DNA from 2 places in the Streptomyces sp. GbtcB7 genome. Region 2 is predicted to be linked to the other one. Evidence: riboswitches for the same ligand, from Rfam matches in the RefSeq annotation. Region 2 holds a riboswitch; the other holds the start of a gene.

Region 1 (10,658 bases), on a different contig from region 2:
CTCTCTCCGGAGGCGCAGGCGGCCGTCGACGCGCTGCCGCTCGGCTCGGCGCTCCTGGTGGTGCGCCGCGGTCCGAACTCGGGCAGTCGCTTCTTGCTGGACAGCGACCTGACCACGGCCGGGCGTCATCCGCAGAGCGACATCTTCCTGGACGACGTGACCGTGTCGCGTCGTCATGTGGAGTTCCGTCGCGCCGCGGACGGCTCGTTCACGGTCGCCGACGTGGGCAGCCTGAACGGTACGTACGTCAACAGGGAGCGAATCGACTCGGTCCCGCTGTCGAACGGTGACGAGGTGCAGATCGGCAAGTACCGGCTGGTCTTCTACGCGAGCCAGCGAGGCATCTGACCCTCCCCCGGACTCCGTCCGGGGGGACCCTCAGGAAGGTCCATGCTTCGATCACCGAGCGGCGGTGCCGGGAGCGGTACCGCCGCAGCGGACAGTGGGCTGATGAGCATCGGCTCGGTGCTGAACACGCTGCGCGACGAGTTCCCGGAAGTCACGATCTCCAAGATCCGGTTCCTGGAGTCGGAGGGGCTCATCGAGCCGCAGCGGACTCCCTCGGGGTATCGCAAGTTCAGCCAGGCCGACGTCGAGCGCCTCGGGCACGTACTGCGGATGCAGCGGGACCACTATCTGCCGTTGAAGGTGATCCGCGAGCATCTGGACGCTCTGGAGCGTGGGGAGCCGGTGCGGCTGCCGTCCGTGGGGCGGCAGCGTGACTCCGGCGACGGGGAGCCGTTCGGTGGGCTCGGTGACCTCTTCGGGGAGCCCGAGGCACCCACAGCGGCCCGGGTGGGCCGTGCGGAGCTGCTGGCCGCCGCCGAGATCGGTGAGCAGGAGCTTCAGGAGTGGGAGTCGTACGGACTCCTCGCCCCGCTTCCGGACGGGGCATATGACGCTGAGGCGGTGACGGTCGCCGCGCTCGTCGTCGAGCTCGGGCGGTTCGGGATCGAGCCACGCCATTTGCGCGCGATGAAGGCCGCGGCCGAACGTGACGCGGGGCTCGTGGACCAGGTGGTGGCCCCTTTGCGGCGCCACCGCAATCCGCAGACCAGGGCGCACGCCGAGGCCCGTACGAAGGAGCTGGCGGGGCTCACGGTGAAGCTGCACGCGGCGCTGGTGCAGACCGCGCTGGGCGTCCGGCTGCCCTGACCCGAAGTGCCCGGTGGGCGTCCGGATCGGCCCCCCGTTCTGTGCCCGACTACCCAAACATCCCGGGCACGGCCTAGGGTTGCTGTGTGAACGAGCTCGATGTCGTAGGTGTCCGGGTCGAAATGCCCTCCAACCAACCGATCGTGCTCCTGCGTGAAGTGGGAGGCGACCGTTACCTCCCCATCTGGATCGGACCGGGGGAGGCGACGGCGATCGCCTTCGCCCAGCAGGGCATGGCCCCCGCGCGACCGCTGACCCACGACCTGTTCAAGGACGTGCTGGAAGCCGTCGGCCAGGAGCTCACCGAGGTGCGCATCACTGATCTGCGCGAGGGGGTCTTCTACGCGGAGCTGGTGTTCGCCAGCGGGGTCGAGGTCAGTGCCCGTCCGTCCGACGCCATAGCGCTGGCGCTGCGTACCGGAACGCCGATCTACGGCAGTGACGGTGTGCTCGACGACGCCGGCATCGCGATCCCGGACGAGCAGGAGGACGAGGTGGAGAAGTTCCGCGAGTTCCTCGACCAGATCTCGCCCGAGGACTTCGGGACCAACAGTCAGTAAGGGGACCGATCAACCGGTGACGGGACCGATCGCCCGCGGGTGGGAGGTCGGACGCCCGGGCTCGGGAGCAAGCTGTGGCGCCCGCCCCCTGGCAAGTCGAAGGATCGGGTAAGCCGCAGGATCGCAGGTCTCCGGGGCGGCAATTGCCCGTGGCCCGTGTGGCGCGCTGCGGCCCGCTCCGAGAGCATTCGGCTAGCCTTTCCCCGCGGTGGGACACGGGAAACCACTCTTAGGGTGATTATCACTCGGCGTGCCGAGTGTGGCGATCGTTGACGCACCCCCGGTGACTGCCTACCGTCGAGAGGGCAGGTCAAGGACGGAGGTCGGCGTGAGAAGCAGCGGCGACGGTACGGCTGGGGGTGCCCCCGGACGAAGTCTGGGGGAGAGCGGCCCGTACCCGCTTCACGGCAGCGCGGCCGATCACGTTCCGCAGCGGCCGACAGCGGTGTCTGGTGAGTCCGGTGAGGGTGGGGCGGCTGCCGAGGAGGTCGGCTACCGCGGTCCTACGGCGTGTGCCGCCGCGGGCATCACCTACCGGCAGCTGGACTACTGGGCCAGGACAGGTCTGGTCGAACCGAGCGTGCGGCCCGCCTATGGGTCGGGGACCCAGCGGCTCTACAGCTTCCGGGATGTCGTCGTCCTGAAGATCGTGAAGCGGTTCCTCGACACGGGAGTGTCGTTGCAGAACATCCGCACCACGGTCCAGCACCTCAGGGAACGCGGCTTCCGGGACCTGGAGCGGATGACGCTGATGAGCGACGGCGCGACCGTCTACGAATGCTCCTCGCCCGACGAGGTCCACGCCCTGTTGCAGGGTGGTCAGGGCGTCTTCGGGATCGCCGTGGGCGTGGTGTGGCGGGACGTCGAGAGCGCGCTCTCGCAGTTGCACGGGGAGCGTGTGGACACGGGCGAGACGCTCGTCGGGCACAACCCGACGGACGAGCTGGCGCGCCGGCGCAATCGGGCCGTCTGAGGTCCGAGAGGCATTGTCAGTGGCGTAGGGCAGCATCGGACATGTGAGAACCGCGCCTACGATCCTGCATCTCGACATGGATGCCTTCTTCGCTTCGGCGGAGCAGGCAGCCAAGCCGAGCCTGCGCGGGAAGGCCGTCGTCGTGGGCGGGCTCGGACCCCGTGGAGTCGTCGCGACCGCTTCGTACGAGGCACGGGTCTTCGGGGTGCACTCGGCGATGCCCATGGCCCAGGCACGGCGGCTGGCGCCGAACGCCGCGTATCTCGTGCCCCGCTTCACGCTCTACCGGGAGGTCAGCGAGCAGGTGATGGGGCTGCTGGGGGCGCTGTCGCCGCTGGTGGAGCCGCTGAGCCTGGACGAGGCGTTCGTCGATCTGGAGGCGGGGGCAGCGGCCTGGGACGAGGCTTCCGCGCGGCTGGCCGGGGCGAAGCTGCGCGCGGACATCCGGGCCGTCACGGGGCTGACGGGTTCGGTGGGACTCGCCGCGTCCAAGATGCTCGCCAAGATCGCTTCGGAGCAGGCGAAGCCCGACGGTCTCGTGGTCATAGAACCTGGGACGGAGCGCGCGCTGCTGGGGCCGATGTCGGTGCGGACGCTGCCGGGAGTCGGGCCCGCGACCGGGGACCACCTGCGCCGGGCCGGGATCACCACGGTCGACGAGATCGCCGAGGCGGGCGAGGACGAACTCGTACGGCTGGTGGGGAAGGCACACGGGCACGCGCTGTACGCGATGGCGCTGGCGCACGACGAGCGGCCCGTGGTGGCCGAGCGGGAGACGAAGTCCGTGTCGGTGGAGGACACGTACGACGTGGACATCCACGACCGGATGCGGGTCGGCCTGGAGGTGCAGCGGCTCGCCGACCGATGTGTGCGGCGGTTGCGGGATGCGGGACTGTCCGGGCGGACCATCGTGCTGAAGGTGCGGAGGTACGACTTCTCGACGCTGACCCGGTCCGAGACGCTGCGGGGGCCGACGGACGACCCTGGCGTCGTACGGGAGGCTGCCGCGCGGCTTCTGGAGGCGGTGGACACGACCGGGGGTGTGCGGCTGCTGGGGGTCGGCGTCTCGGGGCTCGCCGACTACACGCAGGAGGACCTGTTCGCCCAGGCCCAGGCTCAGGCGCAAGCGGAGGCGGAGGCCGCCGCGGGGGAGTCGGCGGTGCTGGAGCATCCGGACGAGGAGGGGGCGGAGGAAGCGGCTGCCGAGCAGGCGCCGCCTGCCGAGCGGCGGTGGCCTGCGGGGCATGACGTGCGGCATGTGGAGTACGGGCATGGATGGGTGCAGGGGAGTGGGCTCGGGAGGGTGACCGTGCGGTTCGAGACGCCTTACTCCGAGCCGGGGCGTGTGCGGACGTTTCGTACGGATGATGTTGCGTTGGAGTTGGCTGATCCGTTGCCGTTGGTGAGGGGGCCCGTGTGCGATCGCCGTGGGGGGTGAAGTCGGCTTGGCGCTGCGGGCCGGTACGTGGCTGGTCGCGCCCACGCGGCGGAGCCGCATGATGTCAGCGCCCCGCGCCCCTTTCGGGGCGCGTCAGCTGGGCCACATCTAGAGAAGTCAACCCTCGTCCGTGCCTGCCAGGCGGCCGAAGTCACGGTCCGGGGGTGGGGGTGGGGGTGTCACGTCCAGGCCGTAGTGGTGGTAGAGCTGGAGTTCCTGTTCGGGGGAGAGGTGGCGGCCCACGCCGAAGTCGGGGGCGTCCTTGATCAGGGCGCGGTCGAAGGGGACACGCAGCGTGCCCTCGACGACTTCGCTTGGCTCCAGGGGGACGAAGGCGTCCCTGCTGAACAGGCCCGTCCGTATGGCGGCCCACTCCGGGACGCCGGTCGCGTCGTCGAGATAGACCTCGTCGACCGTGCCGATCTTGGCGCCGTTGCAGTCGAGCGCCTTGCGGCCGATCAGGTTGCGCGGATCGATGTCGGTCTGCACGGTCCCTCCACTCGCTAGCAACTCATCCGTAAGCACTACAAAAGAGCACATTCGGGAAGGTGGCCACTCGAAAGCTCGTGCGTTGTCCTCGCTGGTAGGCTGGCAAGCGGCTGCTGATCCCGTGCGGGAGAGTCCTCCAGACATCATCGGAGGCGCCGAAGGAGCAAATCCTCCCCGGAATCTCTCAGGCACACGTACCGCACGGACGAGGTCACTCTGGAAAGCAGGGCGGGTGTCGAAGGCCTCCGCCCTCACCGACGGTGAAAGCCGGGTCGCAGTGAGCGGGCGGGCCGGTGAAGCTCTCAGGTTGAGATGACAGAGGGGGAGGCCGTCGGGGTACCCGCGCCGTGGTGCCCCTCGAAGGTCGTGTCAGACCAGGAGGCCTCCGCAATGACCGCCCATCGCATTCCGCTCTCCGAGCTCGAACAGGGAATCCCCTTCGAGCAGCGCCACATCGGGCCCGACTCCGAGGCGCGGGCCAAGATGCTCGCGCAGGTCGGGTACGGCTCGCTCGACGAGCTGACGGCCGCCGCGGTGCCGGACGTCATCAAGAACGCCGAGGCGCTGAAGCTGCCGGGCGCGCGCACCGAGGCCGAGGTACTGGCCGAGCTGCGCTCCCTCGCGGACCGCAACCAGGTGCTCGACTCGATGATCGGCCTCGGCTACTACGGCACGTTCACGCCGCCGGTGATCCTGCGCAACGTCATGGAGAACCCGGCCTGGTACACCGCGTACACGCCGTACCAGCCGGAGATCTCCCAGGGGCGGCTCGAAGCGCTGCTGAACTTCCAGACCGTCGTCGCCGAGCTGACCGGGCTGCCCACCTCCGGCGCCTCGCTGCTCGACGAGGGCACCGCCGCCGCCGAGGCGATGGCGCTGTCCCGGCGCATGGGCAAGAACAAGAAGGGCCTCTTCCTGGTCGACGCGGACACCCTGCCGCAGACCGTCGCCGTCATCGAGACCCGCGCGGAGCCGACCGGCGTCGAGGTCGTCGTCGCCGACCTGGGCGAGGGCATCCCGGCCGAGATCGCCGGGCGTGAGATCAACGGCGTACTGATCCAGTACCCGGGCGCCTCCGGTGCCGTACGCGACCTGAAGCCCGTCATCGAGCAGGCGCACGAGCTCGGCGCGGTCGTCACGGTCGCCGCGGACCTGCTCGCCCTCACGCTGCTCGCCTCGCCCGGTGAGCTCGGCGCCGACATCGCGATCGGTACGACCCAGCGCTTCGGCGTGCCGATGGGCTTCGGCGGTCCGCACGCCGGATACATGGCGGTGCGTGAGAAGTTCGCGCGCAGCCTGCCCGGCCGACTGGTGGGCGTCTCCGTGGACGCCGACGGACACAAGGCGTATCGGCTCGCCCTGCAGACGCGGGAGCAGCACATCCGCCGTGAGAAGGCGACCAGCAACATCTGCACGGCGCAGGTGCTGCTCGCGGTGATGGCCGGCATGTACGCCGTCTACCACGGTCCCGAGGGCCTGCGGACCATCGCGCGGCGTACGCACCGGTACGCCACGATCCTCGCCGCGGGCCTGACGGCCGGCGGGGTCGAGGTCGTGCACGGCGCCTACTTCGACACGCTGACCGCGCGGGTGCCGGGCCGGGCCGCCGAGGTCGTGGCGGGCGCGCGCGACGGAGGCGTCAACCTCCACCTCGTCGACGCCGACCACGTGTCGATCGCCTGCGACGAGACCACCGCCCGCAAGCAGGTGGGCGCCGTCTGGACCGCGTTCGGAGTCGACGGTGACATCGAGGCCCTGGACGCCGTCGCCGAGGACACGCTGCCCGCGGCACTGCTGCGCACCGACGACTACCTCACGCACCCGGTCTTCCACCAGTACCGCTCCGAGACCGCGATGCTGCGCTATCTGCGCAAGCTGTCCGACCGCGACTACGCGCTCGACCGCGGCATGATCCCGCTGGGCTCCTGCACGATGAAGCTCAACGCGACCACCGAGATGGAGCCGGTCACCTGGCCCGAGTTCGGCCAGCTGCACCCCTTCGTCCCCGCCGAGCAGGCGCAGGGCTATCTCACCCTCATCCAGGAGCTGGAGGAGCGGCTCGCCGAGGTCACCGGGTACGACAAGGTGTCGCTCCAGCCGAACGCGGGCTCCCAGGGCGAGCTGGCCGGGCTGCTTGCCGTCCGCGGCTACCACCGGGCCAACGGCGATGACCAGCGCACGGTCTGCCTGATCCCGTCCTCCGCGCACGGCACGAACGCCGCGAGTGCCGTGATGGCCGGCATGAAGGTCGTCGTCGTGAAGACCGCCGAGGACGGCGAGATCGACGTCGAGGACCTGCGCGCGAAGATCGAGCAGCACCGCGACGAGCTCTCGGTGCTGATGATCACGTACCCCTCGACGCACGGTGTGTTCGAGGAGCACGTCGCCGACATCTGCGCGCAGGTGCACGAGGCGGGCGGGCAGGTGTACGTCGACGGCGCCAACCTCAACGCGCTGGTGGGCCTCGCCAAGCCGGGCCACTTCGGCGGTGACGTCTCCCACCTGAACCTGCACAAGACGTTCTGCATCCCGCACGGCGGCGGCGGTCCGGGCGTGGGCCCGGTCGGCGTACGCGCGCACCTGGCGCCGTACCTGCCGAACCACCCGCTGCAGCCCGCGGCCGGCCCCGAGACCGGCGTGGGGCCGATCTCCGCCGCTCCCTGGGGCTCGGCGGGCATTCTGCCCATCTCCTGGGCGTACGTCCGTCTCATGGGCGGCGAGGGCCTCAAGCGGGCCACGCAGGTGGCGGTGCTGTCCGCGAACTACATCGCCAAGCGCCTGGAGCCGCACTTCCCGGTGCTCTACACCGGTCCCGGCGGGCTCGTCGCGCACGAGTGCATCATCGATCTGCGTCCGCTGACCAAGGCGACCGGCGTCAGCGTCGACGACATCGCCAAGCGGCTCATCGACTACGGCTTCCACGCGCCGACGATGTCCTTCCCGGTGGCCGGCACGCTGATGATCGAGCCCACCGAGTCCGAGGACCTGATCGAGCTCGACCGGTTCTGCGACGCGATGATCGCCATTCGCGCGGAGATCGACAAGGTCGGCTCGGGCGTCTGGGCGGCCGAGGACAACCCGCTGCGGAACGCGCCGCACACCGCCGCCGCGCTCGGCGGCGAGTGGGAGCACGCGTACACCCGCGAGGAGGCCGTCTTCCCGGCCGGTGTCTCGGCCGCGGACAAGTACTGGCCGCCGGTGCGCCGCATCGACCAGGCGTACGGCGACCGGAACCTGGTCTGTTCCTGCCCGCCGCTGGACGCTTACGAAGAGTAGTCACCCTCGGACACGCGTCGGGGCCGGTTCGGAGATCACGTCTCCGGGCCGGCCCCTCTCCATGTCCGGGCGGCGGTCACCGCCAGCCGGTTGTGCGGCTCAGGCGGCCGTCATCACGTGCTCGCTGCCCTGGGGGCGGTGCGGGGCGATGATCTGGCCGTCGGGCAGGAGCTCACCGGTGTCCTCGAAGAGCAGAACGCCGTTGCACAGCAGGCTCCATCCCTGCTCCGGGTGGTGCGCCACGAGGCGGGCGGACTCCCGGTCGGCTGATTCGGCTGTCGGACACGGTGGCTGGTGCTGGCACATGGATGGGATCTTTCGCTGGGATGAGAGATGAGTGGTGGCTGTGGTGTCTTTCCCGCGGCTTGAAGTGCTCATGGCCGCCCCCCGGTGGCGTGTGTGTGGAACCCAGTGTTGCCCTACGGGCGTCAATCCGCAGGGATTTCGCAGCAGCGCTCCTCACAGGTTGGAGACGCGTCACCCGTGCGGACGGTTCAGTCCAACTCCACGGTCCCTTCGGGGGGTTCGTGGTGGCCGGATGGGGCTAGTCCGGTCGGGGTGGAGGGGGCGTTCTCCCTCGTACGAGCACTGTGGGGCCCGAACGAGCGGACGCGTTCGGGCGGCAACGTGCCCCGCGACCGGGACAACGGTAGCGGGGCACGGGGCGAGCGCTTGGTGTGCTTCTCCGGGTGCGTGATTACGCGGGCGAGCTGAGCAGCGGGGCGGGAGTGAGCCGGTGCGTGAGGACCGGGAGGAGTTCGGCGACGCGGTGCGGGCGATGCGCGGCGATACCGGGCGGCGCGGGCGCCAGCGGCACCAGGAGATCGGTGGCGGCCGGGTGACCGGTGGCGCCGTCCGCGGCGCAGTCGCCGTGCAGCCAGAGGGTGAGCATGTAGAGCTCGGGAACGGACAACAGTCGCGGCTGGTACGGCTGGCTCATGTTCTCGGCGTGACGCAGGGCGCGCTCGGTGGAGGCGATGTAGGGGCCTTCGAAGAAGTGCGAGAAGGCCCAGCCGTCGGGAGTGAGCATGGTGTCGGCCGCGGCCACCGACCGCTCGCCGCAGCGGATCAGGAAGCGCCATCCGGCGAGCCGGGTGGTGGAGGCGCCGGCCGGTGTGATGCGGTCCAGAACGTGTACGGGCAACGGGAGTTCGGGGGTGACGGGTCCCTGGGCCATGCGTAGGGACGGGGTGCGGGCCTCGCGGACTGCGGTGGGGGAACCGAGTGCCGTGAGGACGGTGCGCAGGGCGGGCGAGGGAGCCGGGGGGACATGCAGCGGCATGGTGGGTCGCCTCTCATTCGACAGGCACAGTGGCGCGAGGGCGGGGGCGGACGGCGCTGTCAGCTCTCGGGGTCGGAGGGGCGAGGGGTCTGGATCTGCCGACAGGATGTCGCCTGCCGCACGTCACCTCGACGACAGGACCTAGGACCGCGAGCGCCAACTCTCCGCCTCGTTTGCGGAGTTTATACGACACGTGTTCACACGGTGTTTCGTCTAGCCGTCCTGAATATGAAGAGCAAGGCGATATTCGGTCGACGAAACGAGACGTTCATCCCGATTCTGTGTCGGGGTTCGTCGGTGACCTCGGATTGCTTTGTCGGAGCGGTCGGCCGATTCTCGTCGGCGTTTTTCACGAGATCGTGTCAGGCTGAAACCGTGCTCTGGTTCATGCCCCGTGAATGTGCCTCCGGACAACGGGTACCAGGGTAGCGGTCGACGAGGCTGTACAGGGCGTTATCGATCGTGTTGCCTGGGCATCATCCTCCGGGACGGCAGGGGCCGGAGGATCGGCCTGCCCATTCGAGGAGGGACGCTTCGATGGGAGAGAAGGTCGTGGCAGGGTCGTACGACCTGTCCGATCGTCAGCACTACCGAGGCAAGCTCCGGCAGTGTCTGACGGGGCTGGCGCGGCTGCTGGAGGAGAAGCGGTTCGATCGCCCGAAGAATCTCATGGGCCTGGAGATCGAGCTGAATCTCGCCGGACCCGACGGCATGCCCAGGATGATGAATGCGCAAGTACTCGAAAGGATTGCGAGCCGAGACTTTCAAACAGAACTTGCCATGTTCAACCTGGAAGTCAACATAGCCCCACATCGATTGGACGGACGGGTATTCGATCGGCTCGCCGAGGAGCTGCACACCTCGCTCGCATATGCCCATCGAAAGGCCGGCGAACTCGACGCGGGAATCATGATGATCGGGATTCTGCCGACGCTCGACCGTGACGACCTGGTCTCCTCGAACCTGTCGGACGTCGATCGCTACACCCTGCTCAACGATCAGATCGTGGCCGCCCGTGGCGAGGACTTCGTGCTCGACATCGACGGGGTGGAGCGCCTCGTCTGTACGTCGAAGTCCATCGCGCCCGAGGCCGCCTGCACCTCCGTGCAGTTGCACCTCCAGGTCACCCCGGCGCGCTTCGCGGACGTGTGGAACGCGGCGCAGGCCGTTGCCGCCGTGCAGGTCGCGATCGGTGCCAACTCGCCCTTCCTGTTCGGCCGTGAGCTGTGGCGCGAGTCGCGGCCGCCGCTGTTCCAGCAGTCCACCGACACCCGGCCGCCCGAGCTCCAGGCGCAGGGGGTGCGTCCGCGCACCTGGTTCGGCGAGCGGTGGATCTCCTCGGCGTACGACCTCTTCGAGGAGAACCTGCGCTTCTTCCCGCCTCTGCTGCCCATCAGCGACGACGAGGACCCGCTCGCGGTCCTCGACGCCGGAGGCATTCCCAGGCTCGCCGAACTCGTGCTGCACAACGGCACGGTCTACCGC
Region 2 (10,658 bases):
TCCAACGGCGGCTGGTGGTAGTAGGTCTTGTCCACCGTCGCCTTGTGGTTGCGGAAATCAAGGCTGAGGATCAGGCCGTGCGAACGCTGTTCGGGGGTGCCGTCGGGCAGGTCGCAGCAGCCGTCGTCGAACATGCTGATCCGGTTTCCTGGCCGGAATCGGGCATCGTGCTGCCAGTAGAAGCCCGCGTTCGGACCGAAGGTGAAGTCGCTTTTCTTTCCCCCGATCTGATAGCGGACCTTCCCGGATTTCTTGGTGACGTCGTAGATCGCCCACATGTTCCGGGCCGAGATCAACAGCCGGCCGTCAGGGCCCTCGTCGACGGAGTTGATGTGAAAGGCATCCCACACTCCGCCGGACGACGACGCGCTGGAGGCTGCCTCCTCGGAATCGGCGGGGTCGATATGGTCCAGCGCGTTCCATGAGTAGAGGAGTCTCCCCGTGGCGAGGTCGACCTCCTGGATCTCGCTGTTCTCGATGGCTCCGTTCTTCGGACCCCCATAGGGTGTGAGATCCATGGGCACCGGTTTGGAGGCGATGAACAGGGCGGTGCCCCTGCGGGTCAGGGTGAACTCGTGCTCGTCCGGGTAATAGCCGTGATGCGCGAAGACCGTTTTGAGCAGGCGGTAGTGGGTGTCGTAGATGTAGTAGCACCCGCCCGGTTCCGGCGCACCGGCCGGCAGGTTCGTATACGCCGGGGGAAGGGCGAGAGTCCCCTGCCACCAGGTCAGCACCGGTTGTCCCCGGCCCCCGCGGCCGTCGTAATAGGTCTGGACCTTGAAGTCGGCGTTCTGGAGGTTCGTGGAAGGCAGTGGGCGGAACCAGACCGGATCACCCGAGTCGTCGTTGACCAGTGCCCCCGTCTGGCCGACCATTTGGTCCGCGCTGAACGGGGCGACAAAGATGTCTCCGTGAGCCGTTCCCGGTTTGTTTGCGGTCACGGTCACCCGCATGGGGTGAAGGCCCGGTTCGGAGACGAAACTCCACACATCGCTGCCCGACAGGATCGGGGGTGGAGTACTTTCCGATGGAGGGAAGGGTTTCGTCGCGCACCGGCGGGACGCGCCCCCTTGGGGGCTCGCCGTGGCCGACGGCACGGAGTTCGCGAAGACACACCCCGCAGCGAGCACGCAGGCTCCGACGGTGCGACGGGTCCTTCTCCGTGTCCGGCGGACCCGCGGCTCTCGCGTCACCATTGCCGACCTCCTTGGCACCCGGAGCCCTTCTCCGACGGCGGTGCCGCTCGTCCTCGAACGTCGTGTTCGGTTCACCCCTCCGACCCATGACGATCAAGACCGGGAGCTGTTCCTCTGGTGACGGTATGCAGCAAGAGGGGCCCGCGCCTGCTGAAGGCCACTCAGGTAGGCCGTTCGGCAGGCGCGGCCTCACCCGGACATGCGGCAGCTCCATCGCGACGGGGTGATGACGAGCCGGCCTTCCGACGCCCCGGTCCGGCGGGCGTACTTGGGCAGCAACCGGGGGCTGAAGGTGCCCAGCCGGTCCCGGGGGACCTGCACCGGGCACGGTGCCGACGGTGGTCGAAGTCCGGGCCACCGTCGGGGCGTGCGTGGGGATGCCGTCAGGCGGCGACGTGGTGGCCCGGCGCGGGCAGGAAGGCGCCGAGTTTCGTCATGTGGCGGGACACGCTCACGGTGGTGGTCTGCGGTCGTGCGGGGAACGGTGGGACGGCGACCGCGGAGAGGGACGAGAGGCCCCGGCGGCCGCACGGCCGCCGGGGCTCACGACGGCACGTCAGCCGAGGACCCGGACCGGGTCGCCGTCGAGGTAGGCCTGGATGTCCTCCAGGGCCTGGCCGTAGTAGCGCGCGTAGTTGGCGCGGGAGACATAGCCGAGATGCGGGGTGGCGAGTAGCCGTGGCGCGGTGCGCATCGGGTGGTTGCCCGGCAGCGGTTCGACGTCGAAGACGTCGGCGCCGGCGCCGGCGATACGGCCCTCGTGCAACGCCGCGAGCAGGGCGTCCTGGTCGACGATCGCGGCCCGCGAGGTGTTGATCAGGTAGGCGGTGGGCTTGAGCAGGGCGAGTTCGGCGGCGCCGAGCAGGCCCCGGGTGCGGTCGCTCAGCGCGAGGTGGAGGGAGATGAAGTCGCTGCTTGCGAGCAACTCCTCCTTGGAGGAGGCGAGTTCGACGCCGACCTCGTCCGCGCGTTCCTTGGTGAGGTGCTGGCTCCAGGCGGTGACCTCCATGCCGAAGGCGAGTCCGATCTGGGCCACCCGGCTGCCGATCTTGCCGAGTCCGAGCAGGCCGAGCGTGCGGCCGTGCAGGTCGGCGCCGACGGTGGACTGCCACGGGCCGCCGCCGCGCAGGGCGTTGTTCTCCTGGACGATGCCGCGGGCGAGTCCGAGCAGCAGGGCCCAGGTGAGTTCGACCGGCGGCGTCGAGGAGCTCTGGGTGCCGCACACGGTGACGCCGCCCGCCTTCGCGGCCGCGTAGTCGATCACCGAGTTACGCATGCCGGAGGCGATCAGCAGCTTCAGGCGGGGCAGCCGGTTCAGCAGTGAGTCCGGGAAAGGCACCCGCTCGCGCAGGGTGACCACGAAGTCGAAGTCGGCGAGGGCGGAGGCGAGTTCGTCCTCGGTGGCGAAGTGCTCGGTGAAGGAGACGACCTCGACCCGATCGCTCAGCGTCGACCAGTCGGCACATGTGCTCGCCACGTTCTGGAAGTCGTCGAGTACGGCGCAGCGGAATTGCACGTCATTTCTCCCAGGTGTTCTCGCTGTCGGGGCGCGAGCACGCGCCCAGTCCGGGGTCTCCCGGCAGCACGATCCTGCCCCGGTCGATCACGGCACCGGAGAACGGGTCGCCCACCAGGTCGAGATGGCCGTCGAGGTCGAGCAGTTCAACCGTGCCGGGCCGGTTCGCGGGCCGCACCCGTGGCCCGCCCCGGTGTCCAGAGGCGTTGCCGTCTTGTTGGTGAGCTGGGGTGATTCTGTCCTCCGCCGCCATTCGGGCACCGGTGGTTGATGCCGTGCCGGATCAGAGAGCGTCGACGGTCACCACGTACACCGATACGCCCAGACGGCCGCGAACCGCCCGTTGTCCCTCAGCCGGACTGCTGGGCTAACGCTCTGCCGAGGGGTTTGCTGTGACGAGCCGCCGGGCGGCTGCGCCCGAGGGGCATTCGACGTTGCGTACGTGCTACGAACTCTTGCCGCCGTGTGAGCAGGGAAGGCCCCGACAGCGCCGAAAGAAACGAACGCGCTGGTCAGGGCCTATTTCCCTAGCACTCGATGATGTTCACCGCCAGCCCGCCCCGCGCCGTCTCCTTGTACTTGACGCTCATGTCCGCGCCCGTCTCCTTCATGGTCTTGATGACCTTGTCGAGGGAGACCTTGTGGGAGCCGTCGCCGCGCATGGCCATGCGGGCGGCGGTGACCGCCTTGACCGCTGCCATGCCGTTGCGTTCGATGCAGGGGATCTGGACGAGGCCGCCGACGGGGTCGCAGGTGAGGCCGAGGTTGTGTTCCATGCCGATCTCGGCGGCGTTCTCGACCTGTTCGGGGCTGCCGCCGAGGACCTCGGCGAGGGCGCCCGCGGCCATCGAGCAGGCCGAGCCGACCTCGCCCTGGCAGCCGACCTCGGCGCCGGAGATGGAGGCGTTCTCCTTGAAGAGCATCCCGATGGCGCCGGCGGCCAGCAGGAAGCGCACGACGCCGTCCTCGTCCGCGCCCGGGATGAAGTTGATGTAGTAGTGGAGGACCGCCGGGATGATGCCCGCGGCGCCGTTCGTGGGGGCCGTGACCACCCGGCCGCCCGCCGCGTTCTCCTCGTTCACCGCCATGGCGTAGAGCGTGATCCACTCCATCGCGTGGGCCAACGGGTCGCCCTCCGCCCGCAGCTGGCGGGCCGAGACGGCGGCGCGGCGGCGGACCTTGAGCCCGCCCGGCAGGATGCCCTCGCGGGCCATGCCCCGGGAGACGCACGCCTGCATCACACGCCAGATGGCGAGCAGGCCCTCGCGGATCTCCTCCTCGGTGCGCCAGGCCCGCTCGTTCTCCAGCATCAGGGCGGAGATCGACAGGCCGGTCTCCTTCGTCAGCCGCAGCAGCTCGTCGCCCGTGCGGAACGGGTACTTGAGCACCGTGTCGTCGAGCTTGATGCGGTCCTCGCCCACCGCGTCCTCGTCGACCACGAAGCCGCCGCCGACCGAGTAGTACGTCTTCTCCAGGACGAGTGCGCCGGAGGCGTCGTACGCGAAGACCGTCATGCCGTTCGCGTGGTACGGCAGGGCCTTGCGGCGGTGCAGGACCAGGTCGTCGGCGAAGGAGAAGGAGATCTCGTGCGTGCCGAGGAGCGAGAGGCGGCCCGAGGACTTGATCTGCTCCACGCGGTCGTCGGCGCCCTCCACGTCCACGGTTCGCGGCGACGCGCCCTCCAGGCCCAGCAGCACCGCCTTCGGGGTGCCGTGGCCATGACCGGTCGCGCCCAGGGAGCCGTACAGCTCGGCCCGGACGGAGACCACCGAGTCCAGCAGCTCCTCGTTGCGCAGCCGGCGGGCGAACATGCGCGCCGCACGCATCGGGCCCACCGTGTGGGAGCTCGACGGGCCTATGCCGATCGAGAACAGGTCGAAGACCGAGATGGCCACGGGGACTCCTCACAACAGGGGTGGTGCATGGGGGCGGGCGCCGCGCACAGCTCCAGTTCCAGTGTGCGCGGCGTCCCGGTGAATCGTACGTTCCGTGCGAATTTCTGTACGAAAGTGAACTTTCGCAGGAACTGGTTCTGTACTACTTCAGGCGGTACTACTTCAGGCCGGGGTACAGCGGGTGCTTGTCGGCCAGGGCGGAGACCCGGGACTTGAGGGACTCCGCGTCGGCCGCCCCGAAGGGAGAGGGTGCCTTCAGTGCCTCGGCGATGATGTCCGCGACCTCGGTGAAGTCCTCGGCCTGGAAGCCGCGGGTGGCGAGCGCGGGCGTGCCGATGCGCAGGCCGGACGTGATCATCGGGGGGCGCGGGTCGTTCGGGATGGCGTTGCGGTTGACCGTGATGCCGACCTCGTGGAGACGGTCCTCGGCCTGCTGACCGTCCAGCTCGGAGTTGCGCAGGTCGACCAGGACCAGGTGCACGTCCGTGCCGCCGGACAGCACGTCCACGCCCACGGCCTTGACGTCGTCCTGGACCAGGCGCTCGGCCAGGATGCGCGCGCCGTCCAGCGTGCGCTGCTGGCGCTCCTTGAAGTCGTCGGAGGCGGCGACCTTGAAGGAGACGGCCTTCGCGGCGATCACGTGCTCCAGCGGACCGCCCTGCTGGCCGGGGAAGACCGCGGAGTTGATCTTCTTCGCCAGCTCGGCGGTGGACAGGATCACGCCACCGCGCGGGCCGCCCAGCGTCTTGTGGGTCGTGGTCGTGACCACGTGGGCGTGCGGCACCGGGTTCGGGTGCAGGCCCGCGGCCACGAGACCCGCGAAGTGCGCCATGTCGACCATCAGGTACGCGCCGACCTCGTCCGCGATCCGACGGAACGCGGCGAAGTCCAGCTGACGCGGGTACGCCGACCAGCCCGCCACGATCAGCTGCGGCCTGGACTCCTTGGCGAGGCGCTCGACCTCGTCCATGTCGACCTGACCGGTCTCGTCGTTCACGTGGTACGCGACCACGTTGTACAGCTTGCCGGAGAAGTTGATCTTCATGCCGTGGGTGAGGTGCCCGCCGTGCGCGAGGTTCAGACCCATGATCGTGTCGCCCGGCTTCAGCAGCGCGAACATCGCCGCCGCGTTGGCCTGGGCGCCCGAGTGGGGCTGCACGTTCGCGTGCTCGGCGCCGAAGAGCGCCTTGACGCGGTCGATGGCGATCTGCTCGACCACGTCGACGTGCTCACAGCCGCCGTAGTAGCGGCGGCCCGGGTAGCCCTCGGCGTACTTGTTGGTCAGGACCGAGCCCTGGGCCTCCATGACCGCGACCGGAGCGAAGTTCTCCGAGGCGATCATCTCCAGGGTGGACTGCTGGCGGTGCAGCTCGGCGTCGACGGCGGCGGCGACGTCCGGGTCCAGCTCGTGCAGGGGCGTGTTCAGAAGCGACATCAGTCAGAAGTCCTTAAGAGCCGGAGAACTCGGTGTACTCGTCGGCGGAGAGCAGGTCGGCCGGCTCGTCCGTGACGCGTACCTTGAACAGCCAGCCGCCCTCGAAGGGGGCGGAGTTCACCAGCGACGGGTCGTCGACCACGTCCTGGTTGGCCTCCACGACCTCGCCGGTGACCGGCGCGTACAGGTCGCTGACCGACTTGGTCGACTCCAGCTCGCCGCAGGTCTCGCCCGCGGTCACCGTGTCACCGACCTCCGGAAGCTGGGCGTAGACGACATCGCCGAGCGCGTTGGCCGCGAACTCGGTGATGCCGACCGTCGAGACGCCGTCCTCGGCGACCGACAGCCACTCGTGCTCCTTGCTGTAGCGCAGCTGCTGGGGGTTGCTCATGGCCTGAATTCTCCTGTACGCGGGGGAGTGCGGATGAACGGGATGACCGAGTGGTCTTGGGATACGAGACGTGACACAGCGGCGTGCGTCACGTGGGCGCGCTGGACGGGGCCCTTTCGGCCCCGAAGCTACTTCTGGCGCTTGTAGAACGGCAGCGCCACGACCTCGTACGGCTCATGGCTGCCCCGGATGTCCACGCCGACCCCGGCCGTGCCGGGCGCGGCGTGGGCGGCGTCGACGTACGCCATCGCGATCGGCTTGCCCAGCGTCGGGGAGGGCGCGCCGGAGGTGACCTCGCCGATCACCTTGCCGTCGGCGACGACCGGGTACCCGGCGCGCGGCACGCGACGGCCCTCGGCGACAAGACCGACGAGTACCCGCGGGGGGTTCTCCTCGGCGCGGGAGGCGGCCTCCTGGAGCGCGGCACGTCCCACGAAGTCCCCCTCCTTCTCGAACTTCACGACCCGCCCGAGCCCCGCGTCGAAGGGGGTGAGCGAGGTGGTCAGCTCGTGCCCGTACAGCGGCATGCCCGCCTCCAGGCGCAGCGTGTCGCGGCAGGAGAGGCCGCAGGGGACGAGCCCGACGGGCGCGCCCGCGTCCGTCAGCGCCTGCCACAGCTTCTCGGCGTCGGACGGGGCCACGAACAGCTCGAAGCCGTCCTCGCCCGTGTAGCCCGTGCGGGCGATCAGCGCCGGGACGCCCGCGACGGTGCCCGGCAGACCGGCGTAGTACTTCAGCCCGTCCAGGTCGGCGTCGGTCAGCGACTTGAGGATGCCGGGGGACTCGGGGCCCTGCACGGCGATCAGCGCGTACGCGTCCCGGTCGTCGCGCACGAGGGCGTCGAAGCCGGCGGCACGCTCGCTCAGCGCGTCCAGCACCACCTGGGCGTTGGAGGCGTTCGCGACGACCATGTACTCGTTCTCGGCCAGCCGGTAGACGATCAGGTCGTCCAGGATGCCGCCGTCCTCCCGGCAGATCATCGTGTAGCGGGCGCGGCCGACGCCGACGGAGGCGATGTTGCCGACCAGCGCGTGGTTGAGCAGGGTGGCGGCCTGCGGCCCGGTGACCGTGATCTCGCCCATGTGCGACAGGTCGAAGAGACCGGCCCGGGTGCGCACGGCGAGATGCTCGTCGCGCTCGGAGCCGTAGCGCAGGGGCATGTCCCAGCCCGCGAAGTCGGTCATCGTCGCGCCGAGCGCGCGATGCAGGGCATCGAGCGCGGTGAGACGGGGTGCGTTACTGCTCATCGGTGGGGCTCCCAAGGCATGACGGCGAGGTCGTTCCTCCCCATCTGTCATCGGAACCTGAGAGGTTCATCACGACCCCGCGAACGGAGGTCCTGACTTGCACCTTGGGTGGAGCCACTGGACAGCGGCCCGCTTTTCAGATGTGCCTCGCCCGCGCGGTAACGGGGCCTGAGAGATTCAAGGGAGGGACTTGCTCCTTCGGCGCCCGGGTACCCGAAGGTTCCCGGAACTCTCCCGCGCGGATTCAAGCGGCCGGTATGCAGTTGGCGGGCACATCATCGCACGCGCCGTCCGATCACGGCAGTCCGCATCTGTAACCGGCCTGTGGCAGTCCGCGTACGGAAACGAGAGACACCGCGCATTACCTTCTCTTTACACTCGACGGGGATGGGACTCCACACCCAAGGGGAGGACGATCACGGTGAACAGGACCACGGCGTACGCCACGACCTCGGGCCTCGCGCTGCCCGAGCAGCCCGGTGCCCCGGCCAGGACCCGGGAGACGTGCGGAGCGCTGCCGACGGCCGTCGTCCGCGACCTCAGAGAGCGCGCGGGACACTCTCCGCACGGTCTGCACTTCGCGGCGGCCGACGTCGTCGTGGTCACCGGGTTGCCGGGCAGCGGCAAGTCGACCCTGATGCGCCGCGCCGTCGAGGGCCCGCGCATCGACTCCCAGGACACCCGGGACCGCTGGGACGAGCGGATCGGCGGCCGGCTGCCGTACGCCCTCTACCGGCCCCTCGTCCGCCTCGCGCACTACGCGGGCCTGCGTCGCGCCCTGCGCTCCGGCGCCGGGCTCGTCGTGCACGACTGCGGTACGCAGGCCTGGGTGCGCCGCTGGCTCGCCCGCGAGGCCCAGCGCCGCGGCGGCACCCTCCACCTGCTGCTGCTCGACGTCACGCCCGGCACGGCGCTGGAGGGCCAGCGCGAGCGCGGCCGGGGCGTCTCGCGGTACGCGTTCGCCCGTCACCGGGGCGCGGTTGCCCGGCTGCTGCGCTCCGTCGAGCGGGGCGACCTGCCGGAGGGCTGCGGCTCGGCGGTGCTCCTCGACCGGGACGCGGCGGACGTACTGCGGCGGATCGGCTTCGGTGGCTGAGAAACGGCCGCGAGTGGCCGAGAGCGGTCGTGAAGTCATACAGGCCCACTAACCTTTCCAGCCAGAACACCAGAACAGTGGTTCACCGCAGGCGGTAGACAGGTAGACAGATGGACATCCCCGACTTCCCGGACTTCTCGGTCCCGGCGTACCCGCAACCCGGCCCCCACCCCCACTCGCACGGCGGCTGGCCGGGCAACGAACTGGAGGAGGTGCTCTCCGCGTCCCTCGGAGTGCCCTCGGCCGGCGGCCGCATCGTCGAGGTCCTCGGCCGCAGCTTCGTCTGGGTGCCGCTGCCCAACGGCGGCGGACCGCACGCGGGATCCCTCGACCTGCCCATCCTGGAGATCGAGGGCCAGGCGTACGTGCCGGTCTTCAGCTCCGAGGAGCAGTTCCGCCAGGTCGCCGGCAGCCATCTGTCGTACACGATCGCGCCCGCGGTCGAGTTCGCCCGCGGGCTGCCTCCGCAGGTCGGTATCGCGATCAACCCGGACGGGACGGTCGGAGTGCCGCTGCCGCCCCTCGCGGTCGCCGAGCTGTGCCGGACCGGGCGCACCCCACTGGACGGGCCCACGAGCGGTGGCCGGGTGAAACTCTACGAGCCCGACTGGCAGGACGACCCGGTGGACTTCTTCGCCGCCGCCTCGGCCGAGTTCGCGGCGACGGGAGTCGTCCTGACCGCCCGCCGCTGTCTGGCCAGCATCGAGGGCGACGACCCGGTCATGTTCGTCGGGGTCGAACTCTCCGTGTGGGAGGGAGACCTCCGCGCCCTCCCCATGGACGCCCTCTCCCGGGCCCTCTCCCGCGTCGCGGTCAAGTGGCCGGTGAACCTCGTCCTCCTCGACGTCGCCCAGGACCCGGTGGCCGACTGGATGCGAGCCCAAGTACGGCCCTTCTATCAGCAGACCCAGTAGAAGCGCGCCGAAAGGGGCGCGAGGCTGTGACCATTGTGCGGCTCCGCCGCGGGGGCGCGCCCAGCCACGATCAACCGGCAGCCTCCAGACCACAAGGGGCCCCGAGCTCTCAACCGCTCCCCCAGCGGAGCGCATTCGCCGCTTAAGCTGGTTTCATGGCTCGGCCGGGGTTCGGCCGAGGTGTTGGTCGACGTCATGATTTCTTCGCGAAGGGGCGGTTGAAGGTGAGCGCGTCGGGCACGGCCGCGGCCGGTCAGGTCGAGCACATGCTGCGCCAGGTGACGCCCGGGCGTTACGACGCCTACGAGGCGCTCCTTCGCGCGCTCGCGACCCCGTCGTCCGGCCAGGTGTGGATGCTGCTCTGGCACGGCCAGGCGGGCTCCCCGGACGCCCAGTACGGGAACATGGAGGTGGAGGGCTTCGGATACGCGCCGTGCGTCACCTCCGCCCAGGAGCTCTCGGCCAGCGGCTGGAACCGGTCGTACGAGGTCGTCGACGGTCTCGACGTGGCCCGCACCCTCTACCCCGACCACTTCGGGCTCTGGCTCAATCCGCACGCCCCCGGCGGCGGGGTCGGCATTCCCTGGCTCGATCTGCGCAGAATCGCGGCGGGTCTGGAGCGCCAGCCCGCCGGTCCGCTGCGACTGTCCGAACCCGGCATCGAGATCCCGCAGTTCTACGCCCTGCTCACGCAGAACGCCCATCGCACCACCGCCGTGCGCTCGCTGCGCCGTGCCTGGGTGCAGCCGGCGCTCGGGGCGCCGTATCTGGCCATCGGACTGGACGTCTACGACACTTCGCCGCCCGCCGTCGACTCGGTGCGGGCGATGATGCAGCAGTCCATCGGCGCGGTTCCGGACGGGCTGCCCGTGTCGACCGTCGCGATGTCGGACGAGTACGACCCGGTGGCGCTGTGGCTGCGCGCCAACGCGCGGCCGTTCTACGACCGCGAGGCCCACGCGGCCCCC

What was found. A riboswitch is a leader RNA that binds a small molecule or an ion and turns the genes downstream of it on or off. The one in region 2 is predicted to bind glycine.
Region 1: linked by a shared signal. The riboswitch ahead of gcvP (aminomethyl-transferring glycine dehydrogenase) and the one ahead of gcvT (glycine cleavage system aminomethyltransferase GcvT) in region 2 are both predicted to bind glycine.

What each region holds. Positions count from the first base shown of each region.
Region 1 covers NZ_JAGXJM010000007.1:311,577-322,234, reverse strand. The annotation lists gene KVT44_RS14930 (FHA domain-containing protein) at 1-348, shown strand, start outside; gene KVT44_RS14925 (MerR family transcriptional regulator) at 391-1,155, shown strand; gene KVT44_RS14920 (bifunctional nuclease family protein) at 1,242-1,715, shown strand; gene KVT44_RS14915 (MerR family transcriptional regulator) at 2,044-2,688, shown strand; gene KVT44_RS14910 (DNA polymerase IV) at 2,732-4,126, shown strand; gene KVT44_RS14905 (PRC-barrel domain-containing protein) at 4,244-4,615, opposite strand; glycine riboswitch at 4,730-4,825, shown strand; gene gcvP (aminomethyl-transferring glycine dehydrogenase) at 5,006-7,891, shown strand; gene KVT44_RS14895 (DUF5999 family protein) at 7,991-8,197, opposite strand; gene KVT44_RS14890 (hypothetical protein) at 8,589-9,173, opposite strand; gene KVT44_RS14885 (glutamate-cysteine ligase family protein) at 9,711-10,658, shown strand, end outside.
Region 2 covers NZ_JAGXJM010000014.1:39,714-50,371, forward strand. The annotation lists gene KVT44_RS23220 (arylsulfotransferase family protein) at 1-875, opposite strand, end outside; gene KVT44_RS23225 (D-2-hydroxyacid dehydrogenase family protein) at 1,753-2,712, opposite strand; gene KVT44_RS23230 (hypothetical protein) at 2,714-2,890, opposite strand; gene KVT44_RS23235 (L-serine ammonia-lyase) at 3,240-4,607, opposite strand; gene glyA (serine hydroxymethyltransferase) at 4,765-6,042, opposite strand; gene gcvH (glycine cleavage system protein GcvH) at 6,056-6,433, opposite strand; gene gcvT (glycine cleavage system aminomethyltransferase GcvT) at 6,562-7,680, opposite strand; glycine riboswitch at 7,827-7,927, opposite strand; gene KVT44_RS23255 (AAA family ATPase) at 8,096-8,776, shown strand; gene KVT44_RS23260 (enhanced serine sensitivity protein SseB) at 8,887-9,690, shown strand; gene KVT44_RS23265 (enhanced serine sensitivity protein SseB C-terminal domain-containing protein) at 9,915-10,658, shown strand, end outside.